3 regions of the Streptomyces sp. NPDC028419 genome follow, and region 3 is predicted to be linked to each of the others. Evidence: predicted binding sites of a transcription regulator. Region 3 holds the regulator's gene; each other region holds the start of a gene.

Region 1 (6,331 bases), on a different contig from region 3:
ACCCGCGCGCCCCGCTCCGCCTCCTCGGCCAGCGCCTCGGCGAAGGCCCGGTTGTAGGCGACGTACGACTCCCAGGCCCGGTGGAACGCCGCGTCGAAGACCGGCTCGCGCGGGACGTCGTACAGGTGGTGGTGGGTGAACCAGAGCACCGAATTGGCGATGGCGTTGTAGGCGCCGTCGTACACCTCGGGGTCGATGTCCAGCATCCGCACGCCCGGCTCGGCGACCCCGCGGCGGACCGCCTCGCGGTCCGCCTCCGAGAGCGCCGCGCAGATCCACAGCGCGTCCGGTTGGCGGCCGAGGGCGGCGGAGAGGCCGGAGACGAGACCGCCCCCGCCGCGGCGGGCGCTGAGGCCCCCGTCGGTGTCGAGGGCGTACGAGAGCGGACCGCGGTTGGCGGCGACGAGTACCGAGAAGGCCATGCGGGCAACCTAGCCCGGCGGGCCCGCGCTCAAACTGTGAGTGCCGTCATGCCACGCGTCGGTGGGCGTACTCCTCGACGCCCCGCATCGGCGGCCGCTCCACCGTGTCCACCGGGTAGGTGTGCGGCTCGAAGCCGTCCGGGCCGCGCTCGAACTGGGTCAGCTCGGGCCGTACGAGGTGCCCGCGCGAGAGCCGCAGCTGCGCGGTCCGGTAGATCGCGGCGGCCATTCGGCCCAGCGCCCGCCCGTCCTGGTGGCGGTGCAGCCGGACGCCGACGTCCACCTGCGCGAGCGCGTCCAGACCGGCCGTGTGCAGCGCGTCCACCAACAGGCCGAGCTCCACGCCGTAGCCGACGGGGAAGGGCAGCCGCTCCAGCAGCGAGCGGCGCACCGCGTACTCGCCGCCCAGCGGCTGGACGAATCCGGCCAGCTGCGGCCAGTGCAGGTTCAGCAGCGGGCGGGCCACCAGCTCGGTGACCCGGCCGCCCTGGCCGGGCGCGTCGCCCAGCGGGCGGTCGTACATCGCCTTGACGAACTGCACGTCCGGTTCGGTCAGCAGCGGGCCGACGATCCCGGAGACGAAGGCGGCGGAGAAGTCGCGCAGGTCGGCGTCGACGAAGCAGACGACGTCCCCGCTGGTCACCAGCAGCGAGCGCCACAGCACCTCGCCCTTGCCGGGCAGCGCCGGGACCCGCGGCAGGATCTCGTCGCGGTGCACCACGCGGGCGCCGGCCTTCGCGGCGACCTCCGAGGTGCGGTCGCCCGAGCCGGAGTCGATGACGACGAGCTCGTCGACGAGGGGGACGGGGAGGGCGTCCATCAGGTCGCGGCGGATGACCTCGACGATCGCGCCGACCGTCGCCTCCTCATTGAGCGCGGGCAACACGACGCTGACCGTGATGCCCGATGCCCGCTTGGCCGAAAGGAGCTGCTCCAGCGGTCGGTCGGTGGCGGACCAGGAGCGGGCCCCCAGCCAGCGCTCCACCTCTTCCAGCACCTTCAGCACTCCCTATCGAGTCGTGGCCGGCCAGCGATATGGCCGAAATGTGATCCATCTCGCGGTTCGGACGGCTGTCTCAACCATCCATGCCTTCGGTTACAGTCTTGAACAACGCGGAGGACCATCGCATGTCGGGGGTCCTTCGGTACAAACGCACGAGTGCGCCGCCAAGGCGCGTTCGCGCCATACCGCTCATCCAGAGGGGCAGAGGGATACGGCCCGTTGAAGCCCCGGCAACCCTCCAGTCGGTCTCGCGATTTTGCAAAGTCAGCGAGGTCCCCGACTAGGGAAGGTGCCAAATCCGTCTCGTGGCGAAGTGCGCCACGGGGAAGATGAGGAGAAAGGGCCTCGCCGTCATGTCTGTACAGACTGTCGCCACCTCTGCCGCGACCACCGTCGATCTCGGACCCGCCATCGGGCTTTCCTGCCGCGAATGCGCCACCCGCTTCGAGCTGGGTCCCATTTTCGCCTGTGCCGAGTGTTTCGGCCCGCTCGAAGTGGCCTACGAGCTTCCGACCGGTGACCCCGAGGCGCTGCGCGCCGCGATCGAAGCCGGCCCGAACAACATCTGGCGCTACGCCCCGCTGCTGCCCGTCCCCGCCGACGTGGCCTCGAAGCCGAACCTGAACCCGGGCTTCACCAAGCTCGTGGACGCCGAGAACCTGGCCAAGGAGCTGGGCGTCACCGGCAAGCTCTACGTCAAGGACGACTCCGGCAACCCGACGCACTCCTTCAAGGACCGCGTCGTCGCCATCGCCGTCGAGGCCGCCCGCGCCTTCGGCTTCACCACGCTCTCCTGCTCCTCCACGGGCAACCTGGCCGGGGCCGTCGGCGCCGCCGCCGCCCGCGCCGGACTGCGCTCCTGCGTCTTCATCCCGCACGACCTGGAGCAGGGCAAGGTCGTCATGGCCGGCGTGTACGGCGGTGACCTGGTCGGCATCGAGGGCAACTACGACGACGTCAACCGCTTCTGCTCGGAACTGATCGGCGACCCGCTCGGCGAGGGCTGGGGCTTCGTCAACGTCAACCTGCGCCCGTACTACGGCGAGGGCTCCAAGACCCTGGCGTACGAGATCTGCGAGCAGCTCGGCTGGCGGCTGCCCGACCAGATCGTCATCCCGATCGCGTCCGGCTCGCAGCTGACGAAGATCGACAAGGGTCTGCAGGAGCTGATCAAGCTCGGCCTGGTCGAGGACAAGCCCTACAAGATCTTCGGCGCCCAGGCCGAGGGCTGCTCGCCCGTCTCGACCGCCTTCAAGGCCGGTCACGACGTGGTCCGCCCGCAGAAGCCGGACACCATCGCCAAGTCGCTCGCGATCGGCAACCCGGCCGACGGCCCGTACGTCCTGGACATCGCCCGCCGCACCGGCGGTTACGTCGAGGACGTCAACGACACCCAGGTCGTCGAGGCCATCAAGATCCTGGCCCAGACCGAGGGCATCTTCGCCGAGACCGCGGGCGGCGTGACCGTCGGCGTGACGAAGAAGCTCATCGAGAACGGGCAGCTGGACCCGGCGCTGACGACCGTGATCCTGAACACCGGTGACGGCCTGAAGACCCTGGAGGCGGTGGCCGCCGACAGCGGCCAGACCGCCACCATCCGCCCGAGCCTGGACGCGTTCCGCGCCGCCGGCCTGGCCTGATCACCCCTCGAACCCGGAAAGGCAGCAGCGCCATGAGCGTCAACGTCCGCATCCCCACCATCCTGCGCACCTACACGGGCGGCCAGGCCGAGGTCGCCGCCGAGGGCGCGACCCTCAGCGAGGTCATCGACTCCCTGGAGCGGAGCCACCCGGGCATCGCCGCCCGCGTCCTCGACGACCAGGGCAAGCTGCGCCGCTTCGTGAACGTCTACGTCAACGACGACGACGTGCGCTTCGAGAGCGGGCTGCAGACGCCGACGCCCGACGGCGTGGGCGTCTCGATCATCCCCGCCGTCGCGGGCGGCTGACCCTCCGCTCGGACCGCAGAACCTGAATTGCCCCCTCCGGTAGGAAACGGAGGGGGCAATTCTGCGTGGTTGGGCGCGGTAGAGTTGGGGAAGTCCCCACCGCTGTTCTTGCCCGGCGCATATGAACGGGTCGCGGGAGGGTTGACATTGAGTCAACATGCGTGCGCGCTATGGGTCCTTGGCGTGGTTTGTCCGGCCCGAGTTGCCCCGGAAGATTCCTAATTTTCACCCTATTTCAATGTAATGGCATGTCCAGAATTCTCGCGGGAATGACCTGTTGCAGACAGCAGCGGTGCGGATACATTCAGCCCCGGTCGAGGCGTTCCGGCGCAAGTTCTGACCCGGGTCCGCGAAGTGCGGTCCTGCGCAAGGGCCAGTAATAGGGGAGTTAGGCATGGCTCAGGGCACCGTCAAGTGGTTCAACGCGGAGAAGGGCTACGGCTTCATCGCGGTCGACGGTGGTGCGGATGTGTTCGTCCACTACAGCGCCATCCAGATGGACGGGTACCGCACCCTTGAAGAGGGTCAGCGGGTCGAGTTCGAGATCTCGCAGGGCCAGAAGGGTCCGCAGGCGGACATGGTCAAGCTCGCAGTCGGCTAGCCGGAGCGATCGACCACCGACACATGAACACGCGGGGCCCGCATCCTGAGACATGGATGCGGGCCCCGCGTGCGTGCGGGAAACCGGGGCGGGAACCGGGGCCGGATCCGTGCGGGAACGCGTGGGGGAACGGGTGCGGGGCCCGGGCGTTCACCGGGTGTTCCTCGAAGCCGCTTGCACTCGGGGGTGCCGAGTGCTAATCATTGGCGTTAGCACTCTCCAGGTGAGAGTGCTACCAAAACGAGGACCGGGTCGGTGAGGCCCACGGGGTCGGCGGGAAGGAACCGCCGGACCCACAGGCCGTCCGTCGCGGGCGCGGGCGCGGTCCGGGAGCAATCCACCGCTGTCCGGGAGGACCACTTCAGATGGCCAAGATCATTGCGTTCAACGAGGAGGCCCGGCGCGGTCTCGAGCGAGGCATGAACCAGCTCGCCGACGCCGTCAAGGTCACCCTTGGCCCCAAGGGTCGCAACGTCGTCCTTGAGAAGAAGTGGGGCGCCCCCACGATCACCAACGATGGTGTCTCCATCGCCAAGGAGATCGAGCTCGAGGACCCGTACGAGAAGATCGGCGCCGAGCTGGTCAAGGAAGTCGCCAAGAAGACGGACGACGTCGCCGGCGACGGTACGACCACCGCCACCGTGCTCGCCCAGGCGCTCGTCCGCGAGGGCCTGCGCAACGTGGCCGCCGGTGCGAACCCGATGGCCCTCAAGCGCGGTATCGAGAAGGCCGTCGAGGCCGTCTCCGCCGCCCTGCTGGCGCAGGCCAAGGATGTCGAGACCAAGGAGCAGATCGCTTCTACGGCCTCCATCTCCGCCGCTGACACCCAGATCGGCGAGCTCATCGCCGAGGCGATGGACAAGGTCGGCAAGGAAGGCGTCATCACGGTCGAGGAGTCGCAGACCTTCGGCCTGGAGCTCGAGCTCACCGAGGGCATGCGCTTCGACAAGGGCTACATCTCGGCGTACTTCGCCACCGACATGGAGCGCATGGAGTCGTCCCTCGACGACCCGTACATCCTGATCGTCAACTCGAAGATCGGCTCGGTCAAGGACCTGCTGCCGCTCCTCGAGAAGGTCATGCAGTCCGGCAAGCCGCTGCTGATCATCGCCGAGGACGTCGAGGGCGAGGCCCTGTCGACCCTGGTCGTCAACAAGATCCGCGGCACCTTCAAGTCCGTCGCCGTCAAGGCTCCGGGCTTCGGCGACCGCCGCAAGGCCATGCTCGGTGACATCGCCATCCTCACGGGCGGCACGGTCATCTCCGAGGAGGTCGGTCTCAAGCTCGAGAGCGCGGGCCTCGACCTGCTCGGCCGCGCCCGCAAGGTCGTCATCACCAAGGACGAGACCACGATCGTCGACGGCTCCGGCGACAGCGACCAGGTCCAGGGTCGCGTCAACCAGATCCGCGCCGAGATCGAGAACTCCGACTCGGACTACGACCGCGAGAAGCTCCAGGAGCGCCTCGCGAAGCTGGCCGGCGGCGTGGCCGTCATCAAGGCCGGCGCCGCGACGGAGGTTGAGCTCAAGGAGCGCAAGCACCGCATCGAGGACGCCGTCCGCAACGCCAAGGCGGCCGTCGAAGAGGGCATCGTCGCCGGTGGCGGCGTCGCGCTCCTCCAGGCCTCCGCGGTCTTCGAGAAGCTCGAGCTCACGGGCGACGAGGCGACCGGCGCCAACGCCGTCAAGCTCGCGCTGGAGGCCCCGCTCAAGCAGATCGCCGTCAACGGTGGTCTCGAGGGTGGCGTCGTCGTCGAGAAGGTGCGCAACCTGCCGATCGGCCACGGCCTGAACGCCGCGACCGGCGAGTACGTCGACATGATCGCCGAGGGCATCATCGACCCGGCGAAGGTCACGCGCTCCGCGCTGCAGAACGCCGCGTCGATCGCCGCGCTGTTCCTCACCACCGAGGCCGTCATCGCCGACAAGCCCGAGAAGGCCGGTGCCCCCGCGGGCGGCGGCATGCCGGGCGGTGACATGGACTTCTGATCCGCCCCGGGCCCCGGCCCGAGCAGATCGGCTGTTCTTCGAACGAGGGCGGCACTCCCCACGGGGGGTGCCGCCCTCGGGCGTTCCCGCGTTCCTACGCGGCGGGGCGGGCCACGAAGGTGACCGCTTCGTGGTCGCAGCCCAGGTCGATGGTCAGCGAGGCGTCGAGGGCGCGGGCGAGCCGCCGGAGCAGCGGCAGCGTGGGCACGGCGTCGGCACCCTCGACCCGGGAGATCTTCGCCTGGGTGAGCCCGGCGCGCTCGGCGAGTTGCGTCTGGGACAGCCCGAGCGCCTTGCGCCGGTCGTACACGGCCTTGGCGAAGGCCATCGCGAGGCGGATCTCCGCACGCTCGGCCTCGACCTCGGGCG
Region 2 (6,331 bases), on a different contig from region 3:
CAAGTTCATGAACCTCGACGTGGTGCGCGACGAGTACCTCAACAAGCTCGTCGCGAACCGGATCTTCGAGGACGTCGCCGTCAAGGGCGACTTCGACGTCATCGACGAGTGCGTGGCGGTCGGCTTCATCAGTCACGACATGATGGACACCGAGGGCCTGGGCAACGGCCGGGACGGCATGCGCCGCACGATCGGCATGTGGCGCGACGCCTTCGACTTCACCTTCGACAGGACGCGCCAGATCGCCGAGGGGGACTGCGTCACCACCCTGTGGGACTGGCGCGGCACCCACCGCGGCGAGTTCATGGGGATCGCACCGACCGGCAAGGACGTCACGATGTCGGGTTGTACGACGATCCGGCTCGAGAACGGTCAGATCGCGGAGGACTGGTGGTACTACGACGCACCGGGACTGATGCGCCAGCTGGGCATGTGAGACGGAGAAAGCCCCGTTCCGACGGAACGGGGCTTTCCCATGTGCCCGTGGGCGGGCGCGCCGGCGGACCGGCGCGCTACCGACCAGGTCAGTGGCTGTGGCCGTGGCCGCCGTGACCGGCGTCGCCCTCGTCCTCGGCCGGCTTCTCGACGACCAGGGTCTCGGTCGTGAGCAGCAGGGAGGCGATGGAGGCGGCGTTCTCCAGGGCGGAGCGGGTGACCTTGACCGGGTCGATGACGCCGGCCTTGACCAGGTCGCCGTACTCGCCGGTGGCGGCGTTGAAGCCCTGGCCCTTGTCGAGCTCGGCGACCTTCGCGGTGATGACGTAGCCCTCGAGGCCCGCGTTCTCCGCGATCCAGCGCAGCGGCTCGACGGCGGCGCGGCGGACGACCGCGACACCGGTGGCCTCGTCGCCGGTCAGGCCGAGGTTGCCCTCCAGGACCTTGACGGCGTGGACGAGCGCGGAGCCACCGCCGGAGACGATGCCCTCCTCGACCGCGGCGCGGGTCGCCGAGATGGCGTCCTCGAGGCGGTGCTTCTTCTCCTTGAGCTCCACCTCGGTGGCGGCGCCGACCTTGATGACGCAGACGCCACCGGCGAGCTTCGCCAGGCGCTCCTGCAGCTTCTCGCGGTCCCAGTCCGAGTCCGTGGACTCGATCTCGGCCTTGATCTGGTTGACGCGGCCCAGGACGTCGTCGTGGCTGCCGCCACCGTCGACGATGACCGTGTCGTCCTTGGTGATCGTGACGCGGCGGGCGGAGCCCAGCACGTCCAGACCGGCCTGGTCGAGCTTGAGGCCGACCTCTTCGGCGATGACGGTGGCGCCGGTGAGGGCGGCCATGTCCTGGAGCATCGCCTTGCGGCGGTCACCGAAGCCGGGGGCCTTGACGGCCACGGCGTTGAAGGTGCCACGGATCTTGTTGACGACGAGGGTGGAGAGCGCCTCGCCCTCGACGTCCTCGGCGATGATCAGCAGCGGCTTGGAGGCGCCCGCCTGGATGACCTTCTCCAGCAGCGGCAGCAGGTCCTGGATGGACGAGATCTTGCCCTGGTTGATCAGGATGTAGGGGTCCTCGAGGACGGCCTCCATACGCTCCTGGTCGGACACCATGTACGGGGAGAGGTAGCCCTTGTCGAAGGCCATGCCCTCGGTGAACTCCAGCTCCAGGCCGAAGGTGTTGGACTCCTCGACGGTGATGACACCGTCCTTGCCGACCTTGTCCATCGCCTCGGCGATGAGCTCGCCGACCTGGGCGTCCTGCGCGGAGAGCGCGGCCACGGCGGCGATGTCGGACTTGTCCTCGATCGGGCGGGCGGTCTCCAGCAGCTCGGCGGAGACGGCCTTGACCGCCGCGTCGATGCCCTTCTTCAGGGCGGCCGGGGAGGCGCCGGCGGCGACGTTGCGCAGACCCTCGCGGACCAGCGCCTGGGCCAGCACGGTGGCGGTGGTGGTGCCGTCACCCGCGATGTCGTTGGTCTTGGTCGCCACCTCCTTCACCAGCTGGGCGCCCAGGTTCTCGTACGGGTCGTCGAGCTCGACCTCACGCGCGATGGTGACACCGTCGTTGGTGATGGTGGGGGCGCCGAACTTCTTGTCGATGACGACGTTGCGGCCCTTGGGGCCGATCGTCACCTTGACCGTGTCGGCAAGCTTGTTGACGCCGCGCTCCAGAGCGCGACGGGCGTCCTCGTCAAACTTAAGAATCTTCGGCATGGGAGCGGTTCAGCCCTCTCGTTGCGATCCCCGGCCGCTCACCGCGACCGCCTTGAACGAACTACGCCCCTCGCCGCCCGGCATCAGCAGGGGTGACCAGGGGCGTAGCTCAAAGCAAAACTGGAGAAGTGACTTACTTCTCGACGATCGCGAGCACGTCGCGGGCCGAGAGGACGAGGTACTCCTCGCCGTTGTACTTCACTTCGGTGCCGCCGTACTTGCTGTACAGGACGACGTCGCCGACGGTGACGTCCAGCGGAAGACGCTGGCCGTCCTCGAAGCGACCCGGACCCACGGCGAGGACGACGCCCTCCTGGGGCTTCTCCTTCGCGGTGTCCGGGATGACCAGGCCGGAAGCCGTGGTCTGCTCGGCGTCGAGCGGCTGGACCACGATGCGGTCCTCAAGCGGCTTGATGGCAACCTTGGAGCTGGTGGTCGTCACGATCCGGTCTCCCCCTTCGGAGATCTCACGGGGTTAACTGTTTTTGGGGTGGCGACCAGGTGGTTCCGTCGTCGCGGGTGCCGGACCTGCCTGTCGCTGTGTTGGCACTCACCAGTGGCGAGTGCCAGGCCCGAGACTATTCCGGCGATTAGCACTCGGTCAAGCGGAGTGCCAATTTCTCGCGTCCGGTGTTGTCCCGGCCCGGTGTGTGACGCTTGGGACGTGCGCATTCTCGTGGTCGAAGACGAAGAGGGGCTGGCCGAGTCCCTGCGGCGCGGCCTGTCCGCCGAGGGCCACTGGGTCGAGGTCGCGCACGACGGCCACCGCGGCCTGGAGCTCGCGCTCAGCGGCGGCCCCTACGACGTGGTCCTGCTGGACCTGATGCTGCCCGGACTCAGCGGGTACGAGATCTGCACGCGGATGCGCGCCCACGGCGACGCCACCCCGGTGCTGATGCTCACCGCCAAGGACGGCGAGTACGACGAGGCCGAGGGCCTGGACTCCGGCGCCGACGACTACCTGACCAAGCCGTTCTCCTTCGTCGTCCTGGGCGCCCGCGTCCGGGCGCTGGCCCGGCGGGCCGGGGCGCCCGGGCGCTCCACCACCCTCCAGGCCGGCGACCTCTTCCTCGACCCCGAGGCCCGCCGCTGCCGCCGGGGCACCCAGGACATCGAGCTGACCGCCCGCGAGTTGGGCGTGCTGGCCTGCCTGATGGAGCACCCGGGACGGGCCGTGGCCAAGCAGGAGATCCTGGACGAGGTCTGGCGCTCCCCCGGCGGCTCCGCGGACATCGACCCGAACATCGTCGAGGTGTACGTCTCCTCGCTGCGCAAGAAGATCGACGCCCCCTTCGGGCGCCGCTCCATCCGCACCGTCCACGGCACCGGCTACCGGATGGCCCCCGACGGTGGTTAGCAGCGTCCGGGCCCGCGCGGCCCTCGCCGCCGCGCTCGCGATGACGGCCGTCCTGGCCGTGGGCGGGATCTGGCTCTACGGCCTGCTGCGCGCCAACCTCATGGACAACACCAACGGCCGCACCGAGCTGGCCGCCCGCAAGGTGGCGGCCCAGCTCGACACCCGGACCCTGCCCGCGGGGCGGCTGCCGGCCCCCGAGAGCGGGGTGGACCTGGTGCTCGTCCTCGACTCGGCGGGCGCGGTGACCGCCGCCAGCGGGGATCCGGGGCGACTGCCCGCCGAGCTGGCGGGGCTGCGCCCGGCCGCCGGGGCGGATTCGCGCGCGACCGTCCTGCCGCCGCCCGCCCCCGGGAGCGGTGAGCGGCGCGCGGTGGTCGTGGTCCGCTCCCCCGGGCCGGCCGGGGCCGGCGCGGCCGGGGCGCCGCACTACGTCTACGCGATGACCGTCCTCGGGGACGTGGACGGCGCCACCCGTTCCGTCGCCTACGGGATGCTGGGCGGCGCGCCCCCGCTGATCGCCTTCGCCGCCGCGCTCGCCTGGTGGGTGGCGGGGCTCGCGCTGCGCCCGGTCACCGCGATCGGCGACGCCCTGGCCTCGGTCACCGCGAGCGAGCTGGACCGGCGGGTGCCCGATCCGGGCGGGGCGGACGAGATCGCGCGCCTGGCCCGGACCGTGAACGACACCCTGGACCGGCTGGAGCGCTCGGACGCGCGCCAGCGCCAGTTCACCGCCGACGCCTCGCACGAGCTGCGCAATCCGCTGGCCGCCGTGCGGTCCCGGCTGGAGGTGGCGCTGGAGGAGCCCGACCGGAAGTCGGTCGCGGCCGCCCTGGCCGACACCGAGCGGCTCCAGCGGATCGCGGCCGACCTGCTGCTGCTGGCCCGGCTCGACGGGCGGCCGGCGCCGCGCACCGAACCGGTGGACCTGGCGCTGCTGGCCGCGGAGGACGCGGCCCGCCGGCGCGCGCCGCGGGTGCGGCTGCGGGTGGTCGCGGGGGCGCCCGTACCGGCGGTCGGGGATCCGGCGCGGCTGGAGCGGGCGCTGGCCAACCTGGTGGACAACGCGCTGCGGCACGCCCGTACCGAGGTGGTCGTACGGGCGTACGCGCGCGGTGGCTGGAACGTGCTGGAGGTCACCGACGACGGTCCGGGGATCCCGGAGGCGGACCGGGACCGGGTCTTCGAGCGGTTCGTCCGGCTGGACCCGGACCGGGGCCGGGCCAGCGGCGGCACCGGGCTGGGCCTGGCCATCGCCCGGGAGGTCGCCCGCTCGCACGGCGGCGAGGTGAGCGCGGCGGCCCCCGCGGAGGGCGGCGGGGCGCGCCTGGTGCTGCGGCTGCCGGCCGGGTCCTGACGCCGGGTCCTGACGCCGGGTCCTGAAAGGGTCTTCAGGACCCTCAGGTTTCCTTCAGCGAGCTGCCCCCAGCATCGGATGGCATGAGTGCGCATCGCAGGAAGACGGGTCAGGGCGCCCGGGGGGCACGGGGGCCGCACCGGCGGATCGGGCGCGCGCTGCTGGTCACCGGCTGCGCGCTGGCCGTGCTGGCGGGGGCCACGGGCTGGTACCTCTACGACGACCTGGCGGGCAGCATCGGCAGCTCCAAGGCGTTGAAGGGCGCCGAGAAGTCGCAGGCCGGGGACCTGAACATCCTGTTGATGGGGCTGGACAGCCGCCGGGACCAGAACGGCGAGCCGCTGCCCGACTCGGTCCTCGACAAGCTGCACGCCGGCAGTTCCGACATCGGCGGCTACAACACGAACACCCTGATCCTCCTGCACGTGCCCGCCGACGGCGGCAAGGCGAAGGCCTTCTCCATCCCGCGCGACGACTTCGTGACGATGCACGGGGTGCCCGGGGACACGGGCAAGCAGAAGATCAAGGAGGCCTACGGGCGGGCGAAGGCGAAGCGCGAGGAGCAGTTGTCCGGCCAGGGGGTCAAGGACAGCCGGCAGCTGGAGCGGGAGGGGCGCGAGGCGGGGCGCAAGGCCTCGCTGGACACGGTGCGGGCCTTCCTGGGCGTGCCGATCGACCACTTCGCCGAGTTGAACCTGGCCGGTTTCTACCACGTGGCGGACGCGCTGGGCGGCGTACCGGTGTGTCTGAACAAGGCGGTCAAGGACAAGAACTCCGGCGCTGACTTCCCGGCCGGGCGGCAGACCCTGAACGGGCAGCAGTCCCTGGCCTTCGTGCGCCAGCGGATGGGTCTGGACGGGGGCGACCTGGACCGGACGCGGCGCCAGCAGGCGTTCCTGGCCGGGGCGACGAAGAAACTGAACGACGCGGGGACCTTTACGGATCCGGTGAAACTACTCAAGCTGATCAACACGGCCAAGCAGGACGTGGTGACCGACGAGGGCTGGGACCTGATGTCCTTCGTGAAGCAGGCGAAGAACCTGTCCGGCGGCAATGTGGAATTCACGACACTGCCGATCGAGAGGTTCGGAAGCAACCATGGGACCGACATCAACGTCGTAGACGATATGAAGATAAAGCGCCTCATTGCCGAGCAGATAGGGCCCAGGGCGACCGCGAGCCCGAGTGCACCGGGTGGCGCTGCCTCGTCACCGGGTGCCGGGAGCTCGGGCTCGACCCCGCCGGCCGCGCCCCCGCCGACCACGGACGAGAGGAAGCCCGCCATCGACGGCGGCGGCATCCCGTGCGTGGACTGAACGCGAGTACGACGTCGGGCGCCCGCCGTCGTACGGAAGCCCTGCTGCTGGTCCTGGTCGTCGTCATCACCGTCTTCGGACACGCGAGCGCGAACCTGGCGATGAACGGCGAGCTGCCCGCCAACCTCACCGGCTTCGCGATCAGCATGACGCT
Region 3 (6,331 bases):
CCTGACGGAGTCCAGCGCGGCCAGCTTCGTCAACCCCGGCGAGGCCTACCGCACCGGCACCGTCGGCAAGCCGCTCCCCGGCACCGAGGTCCGCATCGCCGACGACGGCGAGATCCTGCTCCGCGGCCCCGGCATCATGGAGGGCTACCACAACCAGCCCGACAAGACCGCCGAGGTGCTCGAAGCGGACGGCTGGCTGCACACCGGCGACATCGGCGAGCTGTCCCCCGACGGCTACCTGCGCATCACCGACCGCAAGAAGGACCTGATCAAGACCTCGGGCGGGAAGTACGTCGCCCCCGCCGAGGTGGAGGGCCGCTTCAAGGCGATCTGCCCCTACGTCTCCAACATCGTCGTCCACGGCGCCGACCGGAACTTCTGCTCCGCGCTCATCGCCCTCGACGGCCCCGCCATCCTGGGCTGGGCCGCCGAGAACGGGCTGGAGGGCAAGACGTACGGCGAGGTCGTGGCCGCGGCCGAGACCAAGCGCCTGGTCGAGACGTACGTACAGACCCTGAACGAGGGCCTCCAGCGCTGGCAGACGGTCAAGACCTTCCGACTGCTCCCGCGCGACCTCGACGTCGAGCACGGCGACCTCACGCCCAGCCTCAAGCTGAAGCGGCCGGTCGTCGAGCGCGAGTTCAAGGCGCTCATCGACGAGATGTACGCGGGCTCGAACGAGGCCTGACCCCGACCGGAACCCACCGCCGCCGGCCCCCGGGGCCGGGCGCCCGCACGCCGCGCCCGGCAGGGGTCGGCGTGCGGGACAATGGGGGCATGCCTTCCGCCCTCCCCGACGGGGAACCCATGCCCGAAGACGGCTCGCTGCCGTCGCACGCCCTGGCGGGTGCGGCGGACCGGCCGCTCGGGTTCTACCTGCACGTCCCGTACTGCGCCACGCGCTGCGGCTACTGCGACTTCAACACCTACACCGCCACCGAGCTGCGCGGCACCGGCGGCGTGCTGGCCTCCCGCGAGAACTACGCCGACACCCTCATCGACGAGGTGCGCCTCGCCCGCAAGGTGCTCGGCGACGACCCGCGGTCCGTCCGCACGGTCTTCGTCGGCGGCGGTACGCCCACGCTCCTGCCCGCCGCGGACCTGGTCCGGATGCTCGCGGCGATCCGGGACGAGTTCGGCCTGGCCGAGGACGCCGAGATCACCACCGAGGCGAACCCGGATTCGGTCGACTCCGCGTACCTCGCCGAGCTGCGGGCCGGCGGCTTCAACCGCGTCTCCTTCGGCATGCAGAGCGCCAAGCAGCACGTCCTGAAGGTCCTGGACCGCACGCACACCCCCGGCCGCCCCGAGGCGTGCGTCGCGGAGGCGCGGGCGGCCGGCTTCGAGCACGTCAACCTCGACCTGATCTACGGCACCCCCGGGGAATCGGACGACGACTGGCGGGCCACGCTGGACGCCGCGCTGGGCGCCGGGCCGGACCACATCAGCGCCTACGCGCTGATCGTCGAGGAGGGCACGCAGCTGGCCCGCCGGATCCGCCGGGGCGAGGTCCCGATGACCGACGACGACGTGCACGCCGACCGCTACCTGATCGCGGACTCCGTCATGGCGGAGGCCGGCTACCACTGGTACGAGGTCTCCAACTGGGCCACGACCGAGGCCGGGCGCTGCCTGCACAACGAGCTGTACTGGCGCGGGGCGGACTGGTGGGGCGCGGGGCCGGGTGCGCACTCGCACGTCGGCGGGGTGCGGTGGTGGAACGTGAAGCACCCCGGTGCGTATGCCGCGGCGCTGGCGGGCGGGAGGTCGCCCGGGGCCGGGCGCGAGCTGCTGTCCGCGGAGGATCGGCGGGTCGAGCGGATCCTGCTGGAGCTGCGGCTGCGGGAGGGGTGCCCGCTGTCCCTGCTGGCTCCGGCCGGGCTCGCGGCGGCCGGGCGGGCGCTGTCCGACGGGCTGTTGGAGGCCGGGCCCTACGGGGTGGGGCGTGCGGTGCTGACCCTGCGGGGGCGGCTGCTGGCGGACGCGGTGGTCCGCGACCTGGTCGACTGACCCCGGCCCGGGCCGGCTCCGGCGCCGCGCCGGGGCGCTGCCGCCGCCTGGCAAACCCTCCGGGGGCGCCTCAAACGCCGGCGGGGCTGGATGTGGTGCCGCCTGGGCCCATTCAGCCCGCCCGGCGTTTGAGGGCCCGCCGGAGGCGACGGCGGGGGTTGTGGGTGCCTGGAGCGCCGGTGGGGCTGGATGTGGTGCGCCTCAAACGCCGGCGGGGCTGGATGTGGTGCAGCCTGGGCCCATTCAGCCTGCCCGGCGATTGAGGGCCCGCCGGTAGCGATGGCGGGGCTGGGTGTGGTGCAGCCTGGGCCCATTCAGCCTGCCCGGCGATTGAGGGCCCGCCGGGGGCAGGGGGGTTAGGGGGCTGTGACGAAGTCGATTAGTTCTTCTACGCGGCCCAGGAGTTCTGGTTCCAGGTCCTGGTAGGAGTGGACGCGGGACAGGATGTGCTGCCAGGCGGCGCCCGTGTTCGGCGGCCAGCCCAGCGCGCGGCAGACGCCCGTCTTCCAGTCCTGGCCCCGGGGGACCACCGGCCAGGCCGGGATGCCGAGGGCGGACGGCTTCACCGCCTGCCAGACGTCGACGTACGGGTGGCCCGCGACCAGGACGTCCGGCGAGGTCACCGCGGCGGCGATGCGGGACTCCTTCGAGCCGGCCACCAGGTGGTCCACCAGCACGCCCAGGCGCGCGTCCGGCCCCGGGGCGAAGTCCGCCACGATCGCCGCGAGGTCGTCGATGCCCTCCAGGTACTCCACCACCACGCCCTCGATGCGCAGGTCGTCGCCCCAGACCCGCTCGACCAGTTCGGCGTCGTGGCGGCCCTCCACGTAGATCCGGCCCGCCCGCGCCACCCGCGCCCGTGCGCCCGGGACGGCGATCGAGCCCGAGGCCGTGCGCGCGGGGGCCGCCGGGGCCCTGGAGGGGCGCACCAGGGTCACCACGGCCCCGTCCAGCAGGAAGCCGCGCGCCTCCATCGGGAACACCCGCCGCTTGCCGAAGCGGTCCTCCAGGGTCACCGTGCCCGCCTCGCAGCCGACGACGGCCCCGCAGAAGCCCGTACCGGCCTCCTCGACCACCACGTCGAGGTCCGCGGGGACCTCGGGGACGGGGCGGGGGCGCTTCCACGCGGGGGTCAGGTCGGGCGAGTACTCACGCATCCGGCCGACGCTAGGAGGCCCGTCGGCCTCACGCACGCGACACGCCGTACCGCAGGGCCAGTGTGTCGCGTTGCGCACGCACGAAGGCCGCGTCGACCACCGCTCCGTGACCGGGCACGTACAGCGCGTCGTCGCCGCCCAGCGACAGCAGCCGGTCCACGGCGGCGGGCCACCGCGCGGGCACCGCGTCCGGGCCCGCCTGCGGCTCCCCGGACTCCTCGACCAGGTCCCCGCAGAAGACCACCTCCCGGTCGCCCGGCACGAACACCGCGAGGTCGTGCCCGGTGTGCCCGGGCCCCACATTGGCCAGCAGCACCTGCACCCCGCCCAGCTCCAGGGTCCACTCGCCCGACACCAGGTGCCCCGGGACGACCAGCGACTCGGTCGCCCGGACCGCCTCCGCCCGCGCCAGCCCGTGCCGCACGGCGTCCTCGCGCAGCCCGTCACGGCCGGTGGCCAGCAGCGCGTCGAGGCCCACCGCGCCGTACACCTCGGCCTCCGGAAAGGCCGCCGCACCCAGAACGTGATCGAAATGGCCGTGCGTGAATGCGATATGCGTCACCCGGCGGCCCGTCATCCGCTCCGCCGCCGCCCGCAGCCCCGCCCCCTCCGGAAGGGAGGATCCGGGGTCGATCAGCAGGACCGCGTCATCGCCCACCACCAGCCCCGCGGTGCAGTCCCACACCGGCAGTCGCAGCCGGCCGGACCGTTCGGTCAGCCGTTCCCAACCCGCGTCTTCCCAACTCACGTCCATGCGGCGACGCTAGTCGAGCGGTCGCCCCCCGCGCGGTACCTTGACGGGCCGCCCTTGCTAACGCCGTACGTACCCGCCGTACACTGACCGGGGGATCTCTGGCACTCACCGACCGCGAGTGCCAGCGGCACCCGCCATGACGGCCGGTGGACAGGCTCCACACGAACAGGCATCACAGACGGAGGTGTGCGCGATGCTCAGCGAACGCAGACTCGAAGTGCTCCGCGCCATCGTCCAGGACTACGTCGGGACGGAGGAGCCGGTCGGCTCCAAGGCGCTCACCGAGCGGCACCGGCTCGGCGTCTCGCCCGCCACCGTGCGCAACGACATGGCCGTGCTGGAGGAAGAGGGCTACATCGCCCAACCCCACACCAGCGCGGGGCGCATCCCCACGGACAAGGGCTACCGCCTCTTCGTCGACAGGCTGGCGGGCGTCAAGCCGCTGTCGACGCCCGAGCGCAGGGCCATCCAGAACTTCCTCGACGGCGCCGTGGACCTCGACGACGTCGTCGGTCGCACGGTGCGGCTGCTGGCGCAGCTCACCCGGCAGGTCGCCGTCGTCCAGTACCCCAGCCTGACCCGCTCCACCGTCCGCCACGTCGAGCTGCTCCTGCTGGCCCCGGCCCGCCTGATGCTCGTACTGATCACGGACACCGGTCGGGTCGAGCAGCGGCTCATCGACTGCCAGACGCCCTTCGGGGAGACCTCCCTGGCGGACTTGCGGGCGCGGCTCAACAGCCGGGTCGTCGGCCGTCGGTTCACCGACGTGCCGCCGCTGGTGCAGGACCTCCCGGAGTCCTTCGAGAGCGACGACCGGGCGACGGTGTCCACCGTCCTCGCGACGCTCCTCGAATGCCTCGTGGAGGACGCCGAAGAACGGCTGATGATCGGCGGCACCGCCAATCTCACCCGCTTCGGACACGATTTTCCCCTGACGATCAGGCCGGTGCTCGAAGCGCTGGAGGAGCAGGTCGTGCTCCTCAAGCTGCTGGGCGAGGCCAGTGAGTCGGGAATGGCCGTACGGATCGGGCACGAGAACGCCTACGAGGGGCTGAACTCCACGTCGGTCGTCTCGGTCGGTTACGGTTCGGGCGGCGAAGCAGTCGCCAAACTCGGCGTGGTCGGACCGACCCGCATGGACTACCCCGGAACGATGGGAGCGGTACGCGCAGTGGCACGTTACGTCGGACAGATCCTGGCGGAGTCGTAAGTGGCCACGGACTACTACGCCGTACTCGGCGTGCGCCGCGACGCTTCCCAGGACGAGATCAAGAAGGCCTTCCGGCGCCTCGCGCGTGAACTCCACCCGGACGTGAATCCGGACCCGAAGACGCAGGAGCGCTTCAAGGAGATCAACGCGGCCTACGAGGTGCTGTCGGACCCGCAGAAGAAGCAGGTCTACGACCTCGGCGGCGACCCGCTGTCCTCCTCGGGCGGCGGCGGAGCGGGCGGGTTCGGAGCCGGCGGCTTCGGCAACTTCTCGGACATCATGGACGCCTTCTTCGGGCAGGCCTCGCAGCGCGGACCGCGCTCGCGGACCCGCCGGGGCCAGGACGCCATGATCCGCCTCGACCTGGAACTGGACGAGGCGGCCTTCGGGACGACCAAGGACATCCAGGTCGACACGGCCGTCGTCTGCACCACCTGCTCCGGTGAGGGCGCCGCACCCGGCACCTCGGCGCAGACGTGTGACATGTGCCGCGGCCGCGGCGAGGTCTCGCAGGTCACCCGGTCCTTCCTGGGCCAGGTCATGACCTCGCGGCCCTGCCCGCAGTGCCAGGGCTTCGGCACCGTGGTCCCGACCCCGTGCCCCGAGTGCGCGGGCGACGGTCGGGTCCGTTCCCGCCGCACCCTCACGGTCAAGATCCCGGCCGGTGTCGAGAACGGCACCCGCATCCAGCTCGCGGGCGAGGGCGAGGTCGGCCCCGGCGGCGGCCCCGCCGGCGACCTCTACGTCGAGATCCACGAGCTGCCGCACTCGACCTTCCAGCGCCGCGGGGACGACCTGCACTGCACGGTCACGATCCCGATGACGGCGGCCGCCCTGGGGACGAAGTGCCCGCTGGAGACCCTGGACGGCCTCGAAGAGGTGGACGTCCGCCCCGGCACCCAGTCGGGCCAGTCCATCCCGCTGCACGGCCGCGGCGTCACGCACCTGCGCGGCGGCGGCCGGGGCGACCTGATCGTCCACGTCGAGGTCATGACCCCGAACAAGCTGGACGCGCAGCAGGAGGAACTGCTGCGCCAGCTGGCGAAGCTGCGCGGCGAGGAGCGGCCCACCGGGCAGTTCCAGCCCGGCCAGCAGGGCCTCTTCAGCAGGCTGAAGGACGCCTTCAACGGGCGTTGATCGCTGCGGTGGGGGGGGGGGGGGGGGGGGGGGGGGGGGGAAGGGGGGGGGGGGGAGGGAAAG

Evidence for each region. Region 3 encodes HrcA, which represses chaperone genes, less so after heat shock. Its sites were predicted from a motif close to TTNGCACTCNGNNNNNCNGAGTGCNAA; they were not measured.
Region 1: groL (chaperonin GroEL) is a predicted target of HrcA. The motif match lies at 4,148-4,174, and genes of this name have one in related genera.
Region 2: groES (co-chaperone GroES) is a predicted target of HrcA. The motif match lies at 2,741-2,767, and genes of this name have one in related genera.

The regions. Positions count from the first base shown of each region.
Region 1 covers NZ_JBVHUE010000028.1:113,511-119,841, forward strand. The annotation lists gene ACZ4UB_RS28675 (alpha,alpha-trehalose-phosphate synthase (UDP-forming)) at 1-422, opposite strand, end outside; gene ACZ4UB_RS28680 (glucosyl-3-phosphoglycerate synthase) at 469-1,419, opposite strand; SAM riboswitch class I at 1,612-1,761, shown strand; gene thrC (threonine synthase) at 1,779-3,065, shown strand; gene ACZ4UB_RS28690 (MoaD/ThiS family protein) at 3,098-3,373, shown strand; gene ACZ4UB_RS28695 (cold-shock protein) at 3,768-3,974, shown strand; gene groL (chaperonin GroEL) at 4,340-5,962, shown strand; gene ACZ4UB_RS28705 (helix-turn-helix domain-containing protein) at 6,057-6,331, opposite strand, start outside.
Region 2 covers NZ_JBVHUE010000023.1:8,410-14,740, forward strand. The annotation lists gene ACZ4UB_RS25160 (ester cyclase) at 1-436, shown strand, start outside; gene groL (chaperonin GroEL) at 525-2,150, opposite strand; gene groES (co-chaperone GroES) at 2,284-2,592, opposite strand; gene ACZ4UB_RS25175 (response regulator transcription factor) at 2,815-3,507, shown strand; gene ACZ4UB_RS25180 (sensor histidine kinase) at 3,500-4,861, shown strand; gene ACZ4UB_RS25185 (LCP family protein) at 4,945-6,177, shown strand; gene ACZ4UB_RS25190 (FtsW/RodA/SpoVE family cell cycle protein) at 6,165-6,331, shown strand, end outside.
Region 3 covers NZ_JBVHUE010000031.1:23,900-30,230, reverse strand. The annotation lists gene ACZ4UB_RS30065 (AMP-dependent synthetase/ligase) at 1-688, shown strand, start outside; gene hemW (radical SAM family heme chaperone HemW) at 778-2,010, shown strand; gene ACZ4UB_RS30055 (DUF3097 domain-containing protein) at 2,367-3,167, opposite strand; gene ACZ4UB_RS30050 (MBL fold metallo-hydrolase) at 3,196-3,921, opposite strand; gene hrcA (heat-inducible transcriptional repressor HrcA) at 4,115-5,131, shown strand; gene dnaJ (molecular chaperone DnaJ) at 5,132-6,268, shown strand.